One region of the Fictibacillus sp. WQ 8-8 genome, then DNA from elsewhere that is predicted to be linked to it. Evidence: a T-box and tRNA genes for the amino acid it is inferred to sense, from the RefSeq annotation. Region 1 holds a T-box; the other holds one or more tRNA genes.
The links. A T-box is a leader RNA that pairs with one kind of tRNA and senses whether it is charged. The one in region 1 lies ahead of thrS (threonine--tRNA ligase), so its partner is inferred to be a tRNA-Thr.
Positions count from the first base shown of each region.

Region 1 (19,562 bases):
AGGATCACGGTAAGAAAGACGGAACCTGTATTCTGTAATGCCAAAGTCTTTGTACACACGCTGGATGAGCTTTACTACGCGGATAAACTCATCTTTTAATTGATCCGGGCGGGCAAAGATATGAGCATCATTCAATGTCATGGAACGGACACGCTGAAGGCCAGCCAATGCTCCTGACATCTCATGGCGATGCATCGTTCCAAGCTCAGCAATACGGATTGGAAGATCACGGTAGCTGTGCATGCTGTTCTTGAACACCATCATGTGATGCGGACAGTTCATCGGACGAAGAACAAGCTGCTCGTTGTCCATTTCAATCGCAGGATACATATCTTCTTTATAATGATCCCAGTGTCCTGATGTTTTATAGAGCTCTACACTGCCTAGATGAGGAGTGTAGACATGGTCGTAGCCAAGTCTTACTTCTGTGTCGACAATATAACGCTCGATGATACGGCGGATCGTCGCACCCTTTGGAAGCCAGACCGGCAAACCTTGTCCAATCTTTTGGGAAACAGTGAAAAGATCCAGCTCTTTTCCAAGTTTCCGGTGATCTCGCTCTTTCGCCTCTTGAAGGTAGACAAGATGCTGATCCAGCTCTTTCTGGTTAAGAAAAGCTGCTCCATAGATGCGCTGAAGCATCTGGTTATCGCTGTCTCCTCTCCAATAAGCGCCTGAGATGCTCATCAATTTAAAGGACTTGATTTTTCCAGTGGATGGAAGATGCGGCCCGCGGCAAAGGTCAAAAAACTCGCCTTGTTCGTAAATGGTAATAACCGCATCCTCCGGAAGATCACGGATGAGCTCCAATTTTAAATGGTCGTCAATGCCTTCAAAAATCGCGATGGCTTCTTCCCTGGTCACTTCTTTTCGGATGATCGGCAGGTTTTCGCTTACGATCTTTTTCATTTCCTTCTCAATCTTAGGCAAATCTTCCGGTGTTAAAGCTTCTTGAAGATCGATATCATAATAAAAACCGTTCTCGATGACTGGCCCGATGCCGAGTTTGACATCCTTATAGATGCGTTTGATCGCCTGTGCCATCAAATGGGCTGTACTGTGGCGTGTCATCTCGAGTCCTTCAGGTGAATCTTGTGGAACGATCTCAATGGATGCATCCGCCTCGATCGGACGTGTGAAATCGTACAATTCCCCGTTTACTTTACCGGCAACGGACTTTTTCTTCAGGCTGGAGCTGATGGATTCTGCTACTTGTTCTGCAGTGATTCCTTTCGGATACTCACGGATAGAACCATCAGGAAAAGTAAGCTTAATGTCTGTCATTCATAATCTCTCCTTGTTCAAAATAAAATACAAAAAACACCCGTCCACAAAAAGGGACGAGTGTTGTACTCGTGGTTCCACCCTTGTTCCACTGCAGGATTCTGCAATGGCACTCGGTCAAGATTTAACGGCTTTGGGCCGTCAGCGATTACTCTACCTTCACCGCTGAAGTTCAAAGGGGGTAAGACATTTTTCCGTGTTAGAATGCTTTCAGCCTCAGGCATCCCTCTCTATAAACCGTAAAAAATATCCGTTGTCCTTATCTTTACTGATTTTGGTATCCAATTTATACAATTATTATATTCATACTATACTGCAAAATCAAGAGCAATCCTTATCTACCGTCCATCTTTTCGATAAATTTGTTTCTTGAACCATAAAACAGCTGAAGGGGCCTTTTAATCAGTCTCTCCTGGAATACGTTCTGCAATGTATGTATCATGCCGTGATTTTCTTCTTCCAGGTACAAATACAACACTTCCGGAGCTAAACCCATGATCGGACCCAGCACTTTTTCGTCGAGATTAAACTCCTTGGTCAGAACCAATGCTCTTTCATGCATAAGCTGAAGCATTTTTTCACTGTATAGCCGGTATTCCTCATCATACAGCTTAAATTTACCGTCGAAGGCCACGTGAACCTCGGCTGTGAGAAACGGCTGATTGGCTGCACACTTACGCAATTGATCGATGAAGGACTGGTATTCAAGCTCGAGTTTGTATTCATCGATCGCACATTCGACGTAAATTTGTAGAAGATCAAGGTACTCCCGTAAACGGAACTGTACAAAAGACTCAAATGTAAATGATAGCCCTTCTTCGGTTAAGATTTTTCTCCAGGCTTCTTTCACATGATAATCGCACGTATCCAGATCTTTTACCGCCGGCACTTCCTCCCGTTCCTGTTCGATAAATTCCTTGGCGATCGCTGCAATTTCTGCTTGCTCCTGCTTATCCGTGAAATAAAAAAAATGTTCAATAAAAAACAGGATTCGTGATTCCTCCAGTTTTTTACGAGTATAGCAAGCCAGCACCTGAACAATTGAATCCAGATGCTCTTTTGTATTCAATAATAATGAACGGCTTTCGGATTCTAAAAAGGAAGGTTTTATGTTAAGTGATCGAGCCATCTGCTTCAGTTCCTTTTGTAATTGGTTACATTCTTCATGATCTGCAAATATAAGTTCTGCCAACCCTGTCCCTCCCCCAAACACTCGATGTTACACTATATGGGACAACGTCATGAAAAATGAACTCTTTTAAAAGATTAATAAAAAAACAGCAGGTTTCCCTGCTGCCGGTTAATCCAGTGCATATTTGCGTTCAAGAAAGTTTAGCAGTTGTGTCAACGTAAGAGTAAGAATCAGATAAATAAGCGCTACCGTCAAAAAAGGTTCCCAAGGACGATAGTATTCTCCCATCATCGCTCTTCCCCAGTACATCAGTTCTTCAGTCGCAATGACGGCTGCCAGTGAAGAATCTTTAATTAAAACAATGAATTCATTTCCTAAAGGAGGAATCATGCGTTTAGATGCCTGAGGAATGATAATATGCCTCATTGTCTGTCTATGCGTCATCCCCAGCGAACGGGCTGCCTCGGTCTGGCCTTTATCAATAGATTGGATACCCGCCCTAAAGATCTCCGCGATGTAGGCCGCTGCATTTAAGGAGAGAGCCGTAATGGCAGAAACAAGTGCAATAGGAGGCTTCATGAAAAGCGGCATGACCGCAAAGTGAATCAAGAAAAGTTGAACAAGTAGCGGTGTTCCCCGAAAAAAGTTTATATACCAAATGAACGGCTGCCGAATCACCTGGACTGAAGACATTTTTCCGAGTGCGATGAATAGTCCCAAGAGGGTTCCGAAAATAATGCTCGCAACTGAAATTTCGATCGTAACCCATGTTCCTTTAATAAAAAAAGGTAAATACTTCTCTACGAGATCAAATTTATAGAAATCCATGTGTTCCTCCGGTCATTCTGAGTAGGTTTATTTTTTCAGCACATCCAGGTTCGGTTCTACTTTAAACCACTGTTTATAAATTTTGGTGTAGGTTCCATCAGCAATGACCTTCTTCAAAGCTTTGTCAACTTTTGCTTTATCTTTGCTGCCCTTAGGAAAAGCAATACCATAGAATTCAGATTCAAAGTTTGTTTTATCATTTACGACTGAGAGCTTTTTGTCCGGATTGTTTTTTGCATACTCATCTACAACAGTGTTATCAGCAACAACCGCATCCACTTCACCGCTTATTAGTGCCTGAATAGCCAACACATTACTGTCGTATTTTTTGACATTGGTATTTTCTTTCCCAAATTTCTTTTCCAAGGCAGCTTGTCCGGTCGTTCCATTTTGAACACTGACCTTCTTTCCTTTTAAATCATCCACACTTTTTATCGGTGACCCTTCTTTTGTAAGAATCTTATTAATGGACTCAAAATATGGAGATGAGAAGTCATATGATTTTTTTCGATCATCATTAATGGTTATCGCTGAAATACCAGCCTGGACCTGTTCGCTTTGTAAAGAGGTAAACAGAGGATCCCATCCTGTGTTTTTCAACTTATAATCCAGCTTTGCTTCCTTCATAACGGCCTTGAGCAAATCAACATCAAAACCGACAATCTTCCCATCTTTTAAATACTCAAATGGAGCATATGCAGCGTCTGTTCCTACAACCAATTTCTCAGACGGGCTTCCTGACGTGGATTTCCCTCCACATGCTGCCAATGTCAGCAAACTCCCAAGCAATAATAACAACACTACTTTTTTCATCTTTGTCCCCCTTAAATTATGTAATCCTCTTTATTATAACAAAATTATCAAAAATGAGAATATTCCAATAATTAATTGTGCAAAAAAACCCAGCCCTCTACAAGAAAGGCCGGGATTCTATGTTTTTCTATCAGTTCTGCATGACAAAGTCTTTTTCTGCGGTTTCTTCTTCGTCGAACACACGCAGCGTTTCGTATTTGGTGTTGCGCTGTGCCGGGATTTTACCCGCTTCCCGTATAAGGCGCAGTGTCAGATTCGTATTGACTTTATGGGTCGTTCCGGCAGCTGAGACCACGTTCTCTTCCATCATCGTGCTTCCGAAGTCGTTGCAGCCGTAATGAAGAGACTTTTTGCCGACCTCAGGTCCCATCGTCACCCAGGAAGACTGGAAGTTTGAAATGTTATCCAAGAAGAGGCGTGAGATTGCCACATTTTTAAGATATTCTCTTGGCGTTGTTTTCTCACCCTTTAAGTTCGTGTTATCTGGCTGGAACGTCCATGAGATAAAGGCTAAGAAACAGTTGGTCTCATCTTGAGCATCACGGACACGCTGAAGATGCAATGCTCTCTCTTCAAAGGTCTCGCCGAAACCGATAACCATGGTAGCCGTGGAATGAAGACCGACTTTCTTCGCCGTTTTCATGCAGTCGATCCACTCTGTCCATGATCCTTTTAAGCGGCTGATTTTTTTCCTCGTACGGTCATCAAGGATCTCGGCTCCGCCGCCAGGCAGAGAGTCAAGTCCTGCATCCTTCAGCTCTTTTAGGACTTCTTCCAGTGAGAGGCCTGAAACTTCGACCATCTTCCAGATCTCAGCCGGAGAGAAGGAGTGCATCGTAATATCAAAGCGCTTTTTAATATTGCGGAGCAGATCAGTGTAATAAGAGAACGGCAGATTCGGGTTTGTTCCACCCTGCATCAAGATCTCTGTTCCGCCTACATCGATCGTTTCCCGGATTTTTTGGAAGATCACTTCATCATCCAGCACATAACCTTCCTTGCTTCCAGGCGGACGGTAGAATGCACAGAAACGGCAGTATGTATCACAAAAATTGGTATAGTTCACGTTTCGCCCGATAACAAAAGTAGTAATCGGTTCTGGATGCCACCGCTTCATGATGACGTCGGCCGCCTCACCCATTTTTTCAACTTCATCACTCTCATACAGAGCAACAGCATCCTTAACGGTCAATCGTGTACCATCAAGGGCTTTCTGCAAAATCGCATCAATGCTCATCTATATTACCTCCAGTTACGGACATCTTATGTAGCATTCTATTATCCTATCACATTTTAAAAAATTTTGCGAAATGAATACAGCTGCAGGAATGCAATGATAAAAGAGAAAGACAAACCGAGCAAGCCGGTTTGTCTTAGTTCGTTTCATCTTAATTATTTAAGGCTTATCCACGGCCTGCCTGGAAAGAAGGATATAATGTCATTCCTCCATCAGCAATGAGCGTATGTCCTGTTACATATCTTGATTCCTTGGAAGCGAGCCACACGGCGACAGAAGAAATTTCGTCAGGTTCAGCAATATAGCCCAATGGAATTAGTTTTTCTACATCCGCTTTTTTGCCAGGATCTGAAAACTTTTCGGCATTGATTGGTGTGTTGATGGCACCTGGCGCAATGGCATTTACCCTGATTTTCTTTGGTGCATATTCCATCGCTAGCGTCTGAGTCATGAGCTTTACACCGCCCTTACTCGCTGCGTAGTGCACAAAGTGCGGCCAAGGGATGATCTCATGAACGCTCGACATGTTAATAATACTGCCTTCAATGTTATTCTTCAGAAAATACGAGATTGCTTCACGGCAGCCAAGAAATTGCCCCGTCAAATTCGTGGAGATAACCTTATTCCAATCTTCAAGAGATAGCTCGTGCGACGGAACCTCATTTTCAATCCCCGCGTTGTTAATCATAATATCCAGTCTTCCAAAGGATTCCACTGTGCGTTCGACCAGATTTTTAATATCTTCTTCCTTTGTCACATCTCCCTGAACGGCGATCGCTTCTCCGCCGAGATCTCTTAATTCCTGGAGAAGTTCTTCCACTTCATTATCCTTTTCACTAAAATAATTTACAGTGATCTTTGCTTTTTCTTTTGCAAAACGTTGGGCACAGGCTTTTCCGATTCCTGTACTCGCTCCTGTGATAATGACTGCTTTTCCTTCTAGATCTGTAAACATGTTTTTCATCCGCTCCTTAACGTTTTGTAATCCCGAGCATAACACCGCCCGCGATAATAAGTAGACATCCTGCAATAACGAAGATGATCTGCCGTTTTGATTTCTTTTCTTTTAAAATAAAAATTCCGCCGAGAGTGGAGATGATGATTCCCGTTTGTGAAAGCGAAAAACTTGTCGCTACACCAATCTTCGGCAATGAAAGCAACAAAGTGATGTTTCCTGTACTCCATAGAATTCCGGTTAAAATATTTCTTACAGCAAATTTATTAAACGGTTTACCTGTAAAAGTGAGAAGTAAACCGCCGATAAACATACCCGCTGCCTGTGGAAGTATCGCTTCCCATCCTCCAACCTTAAACCAATTGACAATAACCACATAGCCAACATAGCCTGCGGTGGATAGCAGCAAGATAAGGTAACCTCTTTTATAATTGGTCCTGCCGTCCTCTTTGTTGTTCTTATCCCTGATCGATGTAAAGACGGCTCCTAAAATGATAACAACGATAGCGATGATTCCAATAATGATCTCTGTCTTTGTTTTCCACTCATGAAACACGAGTACGCCAAAGAGTGTTGTCCCAAATAGCTGCATACCCGTTGAGAGAGGCACCGTTTTTGCCACACCGAGGTGATCAACAGTCGCAAATTGAAACCGTTGGCCGACAACCCATAAGGCACCCGAAATCGCTCCTACAATGATTACAAGAGAGTTCATATCAGGTTGAACGATAAAAAATGTAATTACCGAAAAGACAAGGGCACCGATGGTCATCCCCAATGTCTGGCTGTATGAATCTCCCCCCAGTTTTTGGCTGACCAATACAATGCTTCCCCAGCAAACTGCTGTGATGACTGCAAGAATTATTCCCATATTCATTTCCTTTCTGTCTGCTGATTCTATAGGTAGTATTTGCATCTTCCCGAAGATTCATCAGACTAAACAAAAAACCTCTATCTTTTATGATAGAGGTTAATCAAGTAGATCTATTTTACTGAAAAGTTCTGAAGTTTTTATCTCCACCGATAAAGATCGGCACGGCAAGATGGCGAATACGCTCCATGATCCGTTTTGCTTTTGCTTGCTCGAGGCCGCCTTTTTGCGAGTAGGAAAAATGCTCTTCAAGCAAGGTAAAATCATAATTGGAGGAGTACAGCGTCGGCAGCCTCTCCATCATACGATATTGAAGTATGACACCAATGATTTCATCCCTGACCCAATTTGTCATGTTTTCGGCACCAAGATCGTCAAGCATGAGGACAGGAACGGTTTTGAGCAGCTCCATTTTTTCGTTGAAACTTCCGTCAGAAAGGCTGCTTTTTATCTCCCGCAAAAACTCGGGAGTATGAACGAGCAATGAAGGAATCTGCCGCTCAGCCAACGCGTTGGCTATCGCACCCAGCAGATAGGTCTTTCCAACACCAAACTTGCCGTAAAAGTAAATCCCTTTCGCCCCTTCTCCAGAAGAAGCCGCTTTGACAAAATCCCATGCAGCACCAATCGCTTCTCTTCTGTCTTGATCAATGCTGTGAAGACGGTCAAAGGATGCCTGCAGGATATCTTTCGGGATAAAATAGCTTCGGATGAGGGCACTCATCGACTTCTGCTTTTCATCCTGTTTTTTCAGCGAACATTTTTCATAATAAATTTCGATCGTATTTCTTTCTGCCGCCAGTTCCGGCTGATACCCTTGCATCAGGTTTGGGCAAAGATTCAGCCCTGGGCAATTGGAACAATGGTTCTTTTCCTTGGAATATTCATAGAGCTTCGTCAATCCTTTTTCAATGCTTGATTGATTCAAATCAGGGTTCTGCTCCAGGAATGAGATAACATAAGGATCTGTGAGTACATGCTGCTTAATTCGGTCATATTCCTTTTTAAGCTGACCGTACCCTTCCATTTTTTTAACGGCGTCCATAATCGATTCCATTTTCGTTCCCCCCTTTAGATTTCTTTAAGCAGGTTTTCAAGCCATTGCTGGTTTTGCTCTTCAAGCTCATTATTATTATTGTTCTTTTCTTTTTTCTCTGCCGTTGCCTCTTCATCCTTCAGCCAGTCGGGCAGACGGGCGCTCTTTTTCTGGGTTCCATTACGCTTATAATTTGTATTCTTACGCTCCTGCCACTCTTTGTACTTCTTCTGTTCTGAACGAGCTAGCGCCATGGCTTCCTGAACGGTTTGTACTTTTTTCCTGGCCCAGTGGCTCGCAATTTTTTCGACGAATGAACGTGTAAGTTTTAGATCATTGGTCTTCAGTACATAGTCGATCAAAACATTGACCACACCCGGAGTCATTTTTTGCTCAAGCATGAGATACGTAACAATATTCAAATCCACTTCCGCCGGCTTTGTTCCAGATTGGAGTTCCAGCAATTGAAAAGGTGATACTTCTTCAAAGAATTTTATCACTTTTTCTTCTTCTGTGACAGGCTCTCTGCCTGCAGCTGATTTTAAGCTCTGCGGCTGAGTACGGAGAGCCATCTGCGGCAGCTGGTTGTTGTTTTCAATCCTGTACCATTTTTGAACTTCCTTCCGGAGATTTTCGGCAGTCAACTCTCCATGAAGATGGTACGCGTTTTGGATTTGCCTGCTCATCTCAAGCGGTCCCATCTGGTAAACGTATGCCAGTTTAAGGATGGATTCCCTTATGGAAGGAGTTATGACTTCTTTCGGAAGAATAAAGCTTGAAATGCTGGAGATCAACAAATCAAAATCAAAGTCCTCAGAAGTGATGGACAACGGATTGCCTGGTTTTCTTTCTGCCAGACTTCCGCCTGATCCCTCCTGAATTTCCGAATAAGTCCCTGCTGTCATTTCAGAGGGATGAAGCGATACGAAAACATCATTAAATGATGACGTCATCTCCACGTATTCTTCCATCTCAGTTTCTTCTTGAATAAAATGGTCTCGCATCTCGCAATATTTTGTTTTGCCTAATCGATTATAAAGATAGATGTTCAAGACCCCATCGTTGAAAAATTCATCCGGTGACAGAGGGGTTTGCAATTCATATAAGTAAACCCTCGAATCTTCTTTATCCCGTTTATAAGTTTTCAGCAGGCCGATGGCTTCCAGCTTTTTTCGGGCGGCAATAATATCCTTCAATGAAAATTGGGTCACATTCATGAGCCTCTGATGCGTTTGCTCTTTTGGCGTTTTCATTTCGGCATCACACCAAAATGTCATATATAAACTATAGGCAAAAGCGCCTATTAACGGCTGGTACAGCATGGTCAATACTTTGCGGTCTATATTATGGAGATAGCCGCTAAATTGAACCTCATATGTATCCACCGGGACAATTTCTTTCCAGTGTACACTCATGGTTCTCACCTTTCAAAAAAAAGTTTTTTTCTAAGTCTATAGAGAAAAACAAGCATTCCGATAAAAAAAAGCGTAAAACTGGTACTGTCTTACGCAAGTTAGTGCTCGTCTTTTTTTATTAATTCTTTCAGTTCCTGTATGAATACATTGATGTCCTTAAATTGCCGGTAGACCGAAGCAAATCGGACATAAGCTACTTCGTCCGTGTCCGCAAGATAATCCATGACTTTTTCGCCGACTTCTTTGCTGTTTATTTCAGAAACCCCTTGGTTCCGCAGGTCCTTTTCTATGTTGTCCACGATATTTTCAAGAACTTCTAAAGGTACAGGGCGTTTCTCACAAGCTTTTATAAGTCCGCGAAGAATTTTTTCACGGCTGAATTCTTCCCGGGTACCTTCCTTTTTCACAACAATCAGCGGTATTTCTTCAACCGTTTCAAAGGTTGTAAATCGATAGGTGCAAGACTCGCATTCCCGCCTGCGGCGAATCGATCTCCCCGAATGGACCGGTCTAGAATCAAGCACTTTTGTACCGTTATACTGACAGGACGGACAACGCAAAGCAGATCAACTCCAAAAATTAATTAACCTCTATTATAATTCTATCTTAGACAAAAGGAGGGCATGTGACAAGAATTAATTGTTTTCAAGCAGAGATGTGCCAATAAATTCAAGCTTTCCTTTCAATCCTTCATTAATAGCAAGGATCACCTTTCTGCTGTATCCAAAATCGATCGGAAGCGGCGATTCAGACGTGACATTAATATCGACTGCCGTTTTAAATGGTCTGAGAGAGGTCGCAGTGATCACGGCAAAAGCCTTCCTTGGAGCTGTAACTTCAAAAGATAGCTCGCCCCGTTCTTTTGATGATCCAAGCAGTTTATAATGGCTTTGCTGCCGGACAAGTTCTTCAATGGCATCCATGACTTTTGTGCGGTTCGCTTTGAAATAATGGGTTTGCAGTAAAGGATCTTGGTGGTTCTCGGAAGTTTCCGAATGATTCTTCAAGATATTTTGCAATTGTCTAAGCATGGTACCCCTCCTCTAAACTCCTCCATGCAAAAGCGGAAAGTAAAAAAAGAGGTGCAAATAACACACCTCTTTTTCGACTTAGCATTCATTTTTATTTATTAGCAGCAACTTTATTTTTAGCAACTTTAACAGGACCCATTCCACGTGGAACTTCTAAATTTTCACGGCTGTTCGCTTCCAAAGCCTGTGAAATGTAATCAGCAGCCACATTTGGATCAATACGATCCCCACAAGTGTATACGTCAATGCTTGCATAACCATGCTCTGGAAAACTGTGGATTGTCAAATGTGATTCAGAAATAATAACAACCCCACTCACGCCATGCGGCGCAAACTTATGAAAAGCAACCTCACGAATTTCTGCACCTGCTTTAAGGGCAGCGTCAACAAACGTCTCTTCAATAAACCTCATATCATTTAGCTTTTCACTGTTGCATCCCCATAGTTCAGCAATTACGTGTCTTCCCATTGTATCCATATTAGCATAGTCCCCCTTAAAAATTTTTCATGCCTTCAAGCATGCGGTATTGAACATCTACCACGGGGGAAAGTTAGTCCTAAGAGGTCCTAACCCTTTAAGTAGAATCCAACGCCTTGGTTTGCTTTATTTGAAGTTCACGAATCATAGTATACTTGTTTTATTTTTCATTTGCAATAATTTGTTTGAAATTTCCCTCTAAATTTTCATATGAAAACTAATGACATAAAATAGGTGGATTTTGTTTAAAAACAAAAAGAACGGACAGCGCCAGAAACCGGCTCCATCCGTTCTTTTTTAATTTTTGCTTTATGAAGGAATCCTCATATCCGCCTTTTGAGCTAAACCTGCAGCAACAAGACCTGCCAGATCAACAACACGGCAAGAATAGCCCCATTCATTGTCATACCAGGCAAGCACTTTTACTTTTTTATTCTCAATAACCATTGTTGATAAACCATCAATGATTGAAGAATTCTCATTACCGTTATAATCAATGGAAACCAGCGGCTGTTCGCTGTATCCAAGAATACCGTTTAATGCACCCTCAGACGCAGTTCTTAAAGCCTCATTTACCATCTCTTCTGTCACATCCGTTTTTAGATCGACCACTAAATCAACTAATGATACATTTGGAGTCGGGACTCGGAGTGCCATTCCATTCAATTTTCCTGTGAGATGAGGAAGAACCTTGGAGATTGCTTTTGCCGCCCCGGTAGACGTTGGAATGATGGATTGGCCGCAAGCTCTTGCACGTCTGAGGTCCTTATGCGGGTTATCAATATTTTTTTGATCATTTGTATAGGCATGTACGGTAGTCATCATTCCTGATTCAATCCCGAACTGTTCATCGAGTACTTTTACTACAGGTGCCAGACAGTTCGTTGTGCATGAAGCATTGGATAAGATATGATGTTCGTCCGCTTTGTAATCGCTGTCATTTACACCCATAACAATCGTGATGTCTTCATCTTTTCCAGGTGCAGTAATAATAACCTTCTTCGCTCCAGCTTGCAGATGGTAGCCTGCCATTTCCTTTGTTTTGAATTTTCCAGTGGCTTCAATCACGATATCGATGCCGAGCCCTTTCCATGGCAGTTCTCTTGGGTTGCGGGAATTGAGCAGAAGCACTTTTTGCCCGTCCACCATTAAGTAGCCTTCATGGGCACTAACTTCACCATCAAACATTCCGTGAATTGAGTCATACTTAATCATATGTGCTAACGTTTCAGGAGGATAGCTTGCGTTGATTGCTACAACCTCAAACTCGTTATTTTCCTCCATCATCTTACGAAATACCATTCTTCCGATCCGCCCGAGTCCATTAATCGCTACTTTTGCTTTCATGGTGTGCTCCCTCCATATATGTTATACTTTTTTGCCTCTTTTTCTACAATTAGTATAGCATATTTAAATAAAAAAAGAACATCATTTTATAAAAACGGGCAAAAAATAAACCCTCTGCCTAGACAGAGGGCTAAATAATATTCCATTCCTTAAGCTGGGCATCCAGTTTCACTTTGAGCTCTTCCAAAGATCCATTGTTTGTGATCACCGCATCCGCCAGCTTTACTTTATCTTTAAGGGGCATCTGGGAAGCAATCCTGCTCCTTGCCTCATCCTCCGTGAAGTGGTCTCTCATAACTAATCGGCTGAACTGGACTTCTTCATCAACAAAGATCAGGAGTGTGCGGTCCACCATATGGGTCAAATCGCTCTCAAACAACAGTGGAATATCCATGACCACATGGCTGAATCCATCATTAAGATAATGTGCTGCCTGGCTCTTCATTTCATGCCGTACAGCCGGATGAACAATCTCATTCAGCACCTTCCGTTTGGCAGAATCGTTGAATATGACGCTGCCAAGTTTTTTTCGATCGAGGTTCTTTTCTTCATCTATTACTTCTATCCCAAAGTTCTCGACAATTTTAACGTAGGCGGGCTGGCCTTGCTCCACAACCTGACGCGCGATTAAATCTGCATCAACAACAGGTATGTTATAGCTCCGCAAAAGGTTGGAAACTGTGCTTTTTCCACTGGCAATTCCGCCGGTCAGGCCTATGATCATGATTTTACGATCCTCCTGTTACATTTTCAGTAATCCTATAATAATCAGTAATATCCCTGGAAGAAAGGTAAGCTTCTTCATCCACGTAATCCTGGACACTGCAAACCCTAATTTCATGCCACCAAGTACAAATATCGAGCTCATGGAGGCTACCGTAAATGCTGTAAGAAAAGGAGGCATATCAACCATCGCTGCTCCGATTCCCGCTCCGAAAGCATCCAATGAAAGCGCGACGCCCAGCAAGACCGCCTCCCAGCCATTGATAGAGCCGGATTTATCAAGATCTGCGATTGTCGGCTTACTTAAGATTTGAATCATGATTCCCAGAGATTTTATTTCTAATTTTACAATAGTCTTCTCTTCAGGTACAGCCGCGGCCTTTTTTTCAGGTTTGGCTACTTGGTACAAAAAATATGAACCGAGACCTAAAAGGATCAAGCCGCCAGTTACCTGCCCGGCATGCGGCGATAAAAAGCGTTCTAAAAAATGGCCGAATCCCATTGCAATAAAAAAGGTAATGGCCGAACATGAGGAAATGATAATGACAGATTTTAACGGAATCTTTATTTCCTTCATGCCATAAGTCAGCCCCGTACCAAAGCTGTCAAGACTTACTGCAAACGCCAGTAAGAGCATCGAAAAGGACACCATAACGGCAAAAGCTCCTTTCATACCACGTTCTGTAGTATATGAAAGGAGCTTGGAAACTGTTATTTTTGGCAGCTGCTGCAAAAATGAGTGCCTCGTCCTGCAACAACGGATCTAGTAATTTCACGGCCGCATTTTTTGCATGGCTCTCCCTTTTTTCCATAAACAAAAAGCTCCAGTTGAAAGTTACCGGCTTTCCCTTCGGAATTCACATAAGAGCGAATCGTACTGCCGCCTTTTTCGACTGACTCTTTCAGGATCGATACCATGTTTTCCTGCAGCTTTTTTAATCGCTGCAGCGATAATCCGTTCGCTTTTTGTTCGGGGTGTATACCCGATGCAAAAAGAATTTCATCAACATAGATGTTTCCCAGACCTGTTATGAGAGACTGGTCCAGCAGGACTGCTTTCACCGGCCTGCTTGTCTTCGAGAACATCTTCTTTAAAAGAGATGGAGTAAGTTCTGTGGAAAAAGGCTCATAACCGAGTTTGGATAACGGCTGCCGCTGTTCTTCTTCCCCTTTTCGATACAGATGCATCGTACCGAATTTCCTGACATCCCGGTACCGGAGTTCACTTCCGTCAGTAAACTCAAAGAGAACATGCGTATGTTTATCAAACGGTTCTTTCTTTTGGTTTAAGGCATACTTCCCCTCCATTCTCAGATGGGAAACAAGAACGTCATCATCAAGAAAAATCTTAAGGAACTTGCCTCTTCGCTCTACATGTTCTATGGTCTGGCCGCTGAGCCGGATTTTGAATTCATCGAGCTCAGGATGTTTAATAATATTGCTCCATAAGACTCTAACTTCTTTAATCGTTTTTCCGCCAACCAGTCTGTTCAGTGTGTTTTTTACGTTTTCTACCTCTGGCAATTCAGGCATATCTTTCACCTCAAATCAAACGGAAAACAGCCAAATCGGCTGTTTTCTCTTCTCTTTTTTTTATTTTGCGTCGTACCATGTATCTCCGTAATTCAAATCAACTTTTAATGGAACATCAAGGCCGAGTGCAGATTCCATCACTTGCGGAACGAGAGTACACAGCTTTTCAATTTCATTTTCCGGTACCTCAAAGATCAGCTCATCATGCACCTGAAGCAGCATCAAGGATTCCAGATTTTCGTCTTTCAGCACCTGATCCATTTCAACCATCGCCTTTTTAATAATGTCAGCCGCTGTTCCCTGAATCGGAGTATTCATGGCTGTACGTTCAGCAAAACTTCTTAAATTGAAGTTTCTGCTCGTAATCTCTGGCAGGTATCGGCGGCGGTGCATAAGCGTTGAAACATAGCCGTCCTGTTTCGCCTGTCGGACGATCGATTCCATATATTCTTTTACACCAGGGAAAGTTTTCAAATACTGTTCAATGAACTCTCCGGCTTCTTTTCTTGTAATATTCAAGCTTTGCGACAAGCCATAGTCACTAATTCCGTATACGATACCGAAGTTAACTGCTTTGGCATGCCTTCTCATTTCTGAGGTCACTTCATCCATCCCCACATGAAAAACATCCATTGCGGTCTTCGTATGAACGTCCATTTCCTTTTTAAAGGCTTCCATCAGGTTTTCGTCCTGTGAAATATGGGCAAGGACACGAAGCTCAATTTGAGAATAGTCAGCGGCAAGAATTTTCCAGCCTGGTTTTGAAGCAACGAAGGCTTCCCTGATCTTTCTTCCCGCTTCAAGCCTTATCGGGATATTTTGCAGATTTGGTTCTGTTGAACTCAGCCGTCCTGTTTGAGTCAGCGCCTGGTTAAAGCGTGTGTGGATCTTATCAGTATCTTCGTCGACAACCTTCAGAAGCCCCTCAATATAGGTAGAGCTTAATTTTCCAAGCTGGCGGTAAACAAGGATTTTCCTGATGATCTCATGCTTGCCTTCCAGTTTCTCAAGCACATCCACCGAAGTACTGTAACCGGTCTTTGTCTTTTTAATGGCCGGCAGATTCAGCTTTTCAAACAAGATCTCTCCTAACTGTTTCGGAGAATTTATATTAAAAGATACTCCGGCAAGTTCATGAATCTCTCCTTCAAGTATTTTCAGTTGCTCTGTGAGCTCGTGTCCCATCGCTTGAAGCCTGCCGACGTCCACCTTCACTCCTGTTGTTTCCATTTCACCCAGCACCAGTGATAATGGGAGTTCAAGATCGGCAAAAAGTTCATACTGTTCGTTTTCCTTCAGTTCTCCAGAAAGCTTGTCCTGAAGAGAAAAAATAGCATTCGCTTTGCGAACGAGATGTTCGGATAGAATTTCTTCTTCAGGCACCTTTCGTTTGGCACCTTTTCCGTACGCCGCTTCTTCTGTATCAGTGTCATGTATACCGTAGCGTTTTGCAATTCCAGCTACATCGTCCCCGGACTCGGACGGATTCAGCAGATAAGAGGCGATCATTAGATCAAATTCTACACCCTTCAATGAAATACCGTTCCAGTCCAATGCGACGTACGCTCTTTTGGCGTCAAACACGTATTTAATTTTACTTTCATCTTCCGCCCATTCCTTAAACGATGCTGAAGAGAGCGCTGTTTCAGCAGGAATAAAATACTTTCCGTTGCTGTTTACGATCGCCAGCCCGTTGACCGGAGCTTTATGGTAGGTTTCCGGTGTTGTTTCTACTATAAGAGCGGCAGGTGATGATAAGATTTCATGACTGAGTTCTTCAGCCTTTTCAAAGGAAATCTCTTCTTTTTCCTGTTCGCTCAGCTGTGTTTCTTCACTGTCCCCGCCGATTCGTTCCAGCAGCGAGTTGAAGCCAAGATCTTTAAAGAGTGGAATCAGCTGTTCTGTTTGGTACCCTTCGTAAAGAGAATCGTTTATGGAGATTTCAATTGGTGCCTCATGCGTGATCGTTGCCAGCTCTTTGCTCATCAAGGCCTGTTCCTTATTGTCCTTGAGTTTCTCCTTCAGCTTTGCACCTGAAACCTGATCAATTGATTCCAGCGTTTCTTCCAGAGTGCCGAACTGTTTGATTAGTTTAATGGCTGTTTTTTCTCCGACTCCTGGAACTCCAGGGATGTTATCGGATGGATCGCCCATGAGGCCCTTCATGTCGATAATCTGGTGAGGAGTTAAGCCATATCTCTCTTCCACCTGTTGAAGGTCATAAGCCTCTACTTCCGAGATCCCTTTGCGGGTCAGTGCAACCTTGACGTTTTCTGTTACAAGCTGAAGCAAGTCCTTATCACCAGTAAAGACTTTAACGTCCCAGTCACCATTTTCAGCCTGTTTAGAAAGCGTGCCGATAATATCATCCGCTTCATAATTTTCAAGCTCGTACCGTTTAATTCCGAACCCGTCCAAAAGCTGGCGGATCAGCGGAAATTGTTCGGAAAGCTCAGAAGGAGTTTTCTGGCGTCCTCCTTTATATTCGGTAAACGTTTTATGCCTGAAGGTTGTTTTCCCCGCATCAAATGCAACAAGCACGTGGCTGGGCTTTTCATCCTCCAATATTTTAAGCAGCATCGTCGTAAATCCGTATACTGCATTTGTATAGACACCTTTATCATTGTTGAGCAGAGGAAGCGCGAAGAACGCACGATATGCGATACTGTTTCCATCAATCAAAACTAATTTATTTGCCAAAATAATACCCCCTGATCGGTTGTTTTCTAATCTTTATTGTACCATTCGGCTATAAGAAAAGAAAATTGGCCAGCCATCGTCTGTTTGAAGATTAGAACAAAAAAAGAGAGAACCCGTAATGGATTCTCTTAAAGGGGGTACTGAAAAAGGATACTTAAAGCATAACGATAAACTGTTAAGCTGGCACGAATGCAGTGTTAATAGTTTGTAAATTCAATCATTAAATTCTTTTTTGAAAACAAGCGTGAATGTCGAGCCTTCTCCCGGCTTGCTTTTCACATGGATACGGCCCCTGTGGGCTTCTACCAAGTGCTTGACGATCGCAAGGCCAAGCCCCGTACCGCCAGAGTTCCTGCTTCTCGCTTTATCCACTCTGTAGAATCGTTCGAAAATACGCGAGACTTCCTCTTTATGGATACCAATACCGGTGTCGGATACACTGAAGGTTACTTTTTCACTGCTTTCCTTCAGGCGGATCGTAATCCTTCCGCCTTTTGGAGTGTAGTTTAAGCTATTGTTTATAAGGTTGATGAAAACCTGCTTTAATCTCGGTGAATCACCTTCAATCATGGTGTTCCCTTCTGCAGAATACTTGATCGTTATCTCTTTTTCCTGCGCTTTTGTTTCAAGCATGACGATCACTTCTTCTACGATCGTCGACAGGCTGACTTTTTGCAGGTTCAAAGAAAATCCTTGTTCCACCTTAGAGAGATCAAGCAGATCTTGAATGAGGTGCTGCAGCCTGTCGCTCTCATTCCACATGATTGTAAGAAATTTTTTGCGGATTTCCGGATTGCCGTCCGCTCCATCCAGCAGCGTTTCAGCAAAACCTTTCAAAGAAGTGACCGGTGTTTTCAATTCATGGGATACGTTGGCAACAAAATCCTTTCTCATCTGTTCAAGTTTTTTCAATTCCGTAATGTCATGAAAAACGAGAACAATGCCGCGGAGCTTCCCGAGACTGTTGAGGACCGGTGCGCTGTAAACATCAAAGTTCTTTCTCTCAATATGAAAAGGAAGCACGACTTGTTTCCGTATGTTGGTTTCCATAATAAATGTATCTTCAACGATTTCTTTAATTTCTTTATATGGAAAGACTTCATGAAACAAGTGGCTCGTCCAGGAATCGGTGTACTCTTTAAAAATTTCCTTAAAGGCTCGGTTAACAATCGTGATGTAGCCATCAGAATCGATGAGAATGAGACCGCTTCCCATGTTCTCGATCAGTGTCTTCAGACGGTCCTGCTGCGATTCATAGGACTTTGTCATCTTCTCAAGGTTTCTTGCAAGCACATTTAAAGAAAAGTTCAGTTCACCGACATCTCCCTTATATTCATAAGTTCTTGCCTTAAAATTCCCTCTCGCCAGCTCCTTCGCTGTGCTCGTTGCCTCTTCTACTGGTTTAACAATCCGATTCAGCACACGGATTGAGACAAAGAGGATGATGACCAGGCTGATGAGAAAACCAAGAGACATGGCAAGCCAAATGGATCTCTCCGTGCTGTTGGCTGTCTTTTCAGGAATAACTAGCTGGACATACCCTTCAAGTGAACCGGATGTTTGATTTTTAACCGGCAGTGTATAAACGAGACGGTCCATATCTTTCGTTGAAACCAGTGAACTGCCTTTATATTCGTCCAATCCATTTAAAGGCTGATCAGGAACAGCTTCTTTCTCACTTTTTGATTGCGCCAAAACTTTGCCTTTGGGAGATAGATAGAGAAGTTTTCCACCTAAATCTTTTTCAGCCCGATCCAACTGCTTTTCCAAGAGGCCAGTATCCTTATTAACAGCAGCAAGGGAAACAAGCTGGAGCTCACTATGGTAAGATTGCAGACGCTTTTCCTTTACGTTATAGTGCACCAGACCTCCGACAATTAGAGCAAGCAGGATAAAAACAAGCATAATTCCAACCAGGAAAAAAGAGAGTACCCGGTTTTTAAAATCTGGCATTATTGCGGAACCTCAAGCTTATAGCCCATTCCCCTGATGGTTTTAATATAGACCGGTTTTCTTGTATTCTCTTCTATTTTTTCCCGCAGGTGGCTGATATGCACATCAACAATCCTTGTGTCGCCGACAAAATCATAATTCCATACAGCAGACAGAAGCTGTTCCCTGGTGAGTACCCTGTTTTTATTCTTTGAGAGGTACACAAGCAGTTCAAACTCTTTCGGAG
Region 1 is NZ_JAMXKG010000005.1:177,790-197,351, forward strand. Features, by position in the region: gene thrS (threonine--tRNA ligase) at 1-1,284, opposite strand, end outside; T-box leader at 1,334-1,559, opposite strand; gene ytxC (sporulation protein YtxC) at 1,619-2,476, opposite strand; gene M1K46_RS12830 (amino acid ABC transporter permease) at 2,585-3,244, opposite strand; gene M1K46_RS12835 (basic amino acid ABC transporter substrate-binding protein) at 3,272-4,057, opposite strand; gene mqnC (cyclic dehypoxanthinyl futalosine synthase) at 4,188-5,294, opposite strand; gene M1K46_RS12845 (glucose-1-dehydrogenase) at 5,461-6,249, opposite strand; gene M1K46_RS12850 (GRP family sugar transporter) at 6,266-7,120, opposite strand; gene dnaI (primosomal protein DnaI) at 7,239-8,177, opposite strand; gene M1K46_RS12860 (replication initiation and membrane attachment family protein) at 8,192-9,571, opposite strand; gene nrdR (transcriptional regulator NrdR) at 9,670-10,131, opposite strand; gene M1K46_RS12870 (hypothetical protein) at 10,207-10,602, opposite strand; gene speD (adenosylmethionine decarboxylase) at 10,694-11,080, opposite strand; gene M1K46_RS12880 (glyceraldehyde-3-phosphate dehydrogenase) at 11,390-12,427, opposite strand; gene coaE (dephospho-CoA kinase) at 12,558-13,151, opposite strand; gene ytaF (sporulation membrane protein YtaF) at 13,170-13,802, opposite strand; gene mutM (DNA-formamidopyrimidine glycosylase) at 13,862-14,683, opposite strand; gene polA (DNA polymerase I) at 14,744-17,383, opposite strand; gene pnpS (two-component system histidine kinase PnpS) at 17,597-19,336, opposite strand; gene M1K46_RS12910 (response regulator transcription factor) at 19,336-19,562, opposite strand, start outside.

Region 2 (2,131 bases), on a different contig from region 1:
TGAGTAAGACCCCTTAGAGATGATGAGGTTGATAGGTCTGGTGTGGAAGCGTGGTGACACGTGGAGCTGACAGATACTAATCGGTCGAGGGCTTATCCTTATTAACAAAAGCGGTATGAACCGTTTATATCCGACAAGCGTTGGAGATCCTGACGAGAACACGTTTTTGGTGTTCGTAGGAGGGATTGAAACGACCTCGAGGATATGGTTCATGGAGCTGGACGTTAGCATCAGTGAAAGTTTGGATGGAAAGTTATCTAGTTTTGAGGGAATATACCTCAAAATATGTCTGGTGGCGATAGCGAAGAGGTCACACCCGTTCCCATACCGAACACGGAAGTTAAGCTCTTCAGCGCCGATGGTAGTTGGGGGCTTCCCCCTGTAAGAGTAGGACGTTGCCAGGCTTATATTATTCCACAGTAGCTCAGTGGTAGAGCTATCGGCTGTTAACCGATCGGTCGTAGGTTCGAGTCCTACCTGTGGAGCCATATTTTGGAGAGCTGTCCGAGTGGCCGAAGGAGCACGATTGGAAATCGTGTATACGGTTACCGCCGTATCAAGGGTTCAAATCCCTTGCTCTCCGCCATAACTTTTCAACATATGGCCCGTTGGTCAAGCGGTTAAGACACCGCCCTTTCACGGCGGTAACACGGGTTCGAATCCCGTACGGGTCACCATTTTTTATACATATAACTTTTTCGGAGGATTAGCTCAGCTGGGAGAGCACCTGCCTTACAAGCAGGGGGTCGGCGGTTCGAACCCGTCATCCTCCACCATTAATACTTAACTTTTTCTACATTCAAGAATTTGCTTGTAGAGGAAGAGACAGTCATTAACTCGGACATATCGTCCGTAAGCTTAATATTATCGCGGGGTGGAGCAGTCTGGTAGCTCGTTGGGCTCATAACCCAAAGGTCGCAGGTTCAAATCCTGTCCCCGCAACCAAAATGGACTCGTGGTGTAGTGGTTAACATGCCTGCCTGTCACGCAGGAGATCGCCGGTTCGACCCCGGTCGGGTCCGCCATTTTGGCTCGATAGCTCAGTCGGTAGAGCAGAGGACTGAAAATCCTCGTGTCGGCGGTTCGATTCCGTCTCGAGCCACCATTTTTTTTGCCGGTTTAGCTCAATTGGTAGAGCAACTGACTTGTAATCAGTAGGTTGGGGGTTCAAGTCCTCTAGCCGGCACCACTTTTCTTTTCAAGAACTGTAAGAAATTTCTTCTTGAAGAATAGATGAATTTGTATTAAAATAGGATTTGTCTCTCATGGAGGGGTAGCGAAGTGGCTAAACGCGGCGGACTGTAAATCCGCTCCTTTGGGTTCGGCGGTTCGAATCCGTCCCCCTCCACCATCTAAATTTTAGTTGCACATTAACAATTTAGGGGCATAGTTTAAAGGTAGAACGAAGGTCTCCAAAACCTTTGGTGTGGGTTCAATTCCTACTGCCCCTGCCATGTGGCGATTGTGGCGAAGTGGTTAACGCACCGGATTGTGATTCCGGCATTCGTGGGTTCAATTCCCATCAGTCGCCCCATATGATGGGCTATAGCCAAGTGGTAAGGCAACGGACTTTGACTCCGTCACTCGTAGGTTCGAATCCTGCTAGCCCAGCCATCAATGCGGAAGTAGTTCAGTGGTAGAATACAACCTTGCCAAGGTTGGGGTCGCGGGTTCGAATCCCGTCTTCCGCTCCATATTATCTTGTTTGTTTCTGGCGGCATAGCCAAGTGGTAAGGCCAGGGTCTGCAAAACCCTTATCCACCGGTTCGAATCCGGTTGCCGCCTCCACTACATAATTCCCCAGCGCCGGGGTGGTGGAATTGGCAGACACACAGGACTTAAAATCCTGCGGTAGGTGACTATCGTGCCGGTTCGAGTCCGGCCCTCGGCACCATAATATTTTATAACTTAACTGCCTAATGATTAATTGCATGCCGGTGTGGCGGAATTGGCAGACGCGCACGACTCAAAATCGTGTTCCCTTGGGAGTGTCGGTTCGACCCCGACCACCGGTACCATTACATAACTAATCAGCATGTATATAAAAGACTTCTTACACTTGTAAGAGGTCTTTTTTTGCGTTCATCAATACGACTAAAATAAGTAAGAATCGTGTTCCTAAAATCGTGTT
Region 2 is NZ_JAMXKG010000006.1:340,991-343,121, reverse strand. Features, by position in the region: partial or broken rRNA gene M1K46_RS16060 (23S ribosomal RNA) at 1-100, shown strand; rRNA gene rrf (5S ribosomal RNA) at 289-404, shown strand; tRNA gene M1K46_RS16050 (tRNA-Asn) at 414-488, shown strand; tRNA gene M1K46_RS16045 (tRNA-Ser) at 495-586, shown strand; tRNA gene M1K46_RS16040 (tRNA-Glu) at 603-677, shown strand; tRNA gene M1K46_RS16035 (tRNA-Val) at 701-776, shown strand; tRNA gene M1K46_RS16030 (tRNA-Met) at 869-945, shown strand; tRNA gene M1K46_RS16025 (tRNA-Asp) at 950-1,025, shown strand; tRNA gene M1K46_RS16020 (tRNA-Phe) at 1,030-1,105, shown strand; tRNA gene M1K46_RS16015 (tRNA-Thr) at 1,114-1,189, shown strand; tRNA gene M1K46_RS16010 (tRNA-Tyr) at 1,268-1,351, shown strand; tRNA gene M1K46_RS16005 (tRNA-Trp) at 1,381-1,454, shown strand; tRNA gene M1K46_RS16000 (tRNA-His) at 1,459-1,534, shown strand; tRNA gene M1K46_RS15995 (tRNA-Gln) at 1,540-1,614, shown strand; tRNA gene M1K46_RS15990 (tRNA-Gly) at 1,620-1,694, shown strand; tRNA gene M1K46_RS15985 (tRNA-Cys) at 1,714-1,788, shown strand; tRNA gene M1K46_RS15980 (tRNA-Leu) at 1,806-1,894, shown strand; tRNA gene M1K46_RS15975 (tRNA-Leu) at 1,934-2,018, shown strand.
Region 2: it encodes a tRNA-Thr, which carries the amino acid that the T-box ahead of thrS (threonine--tRNA ligase) is inferred to sense. The anticodon was not compared.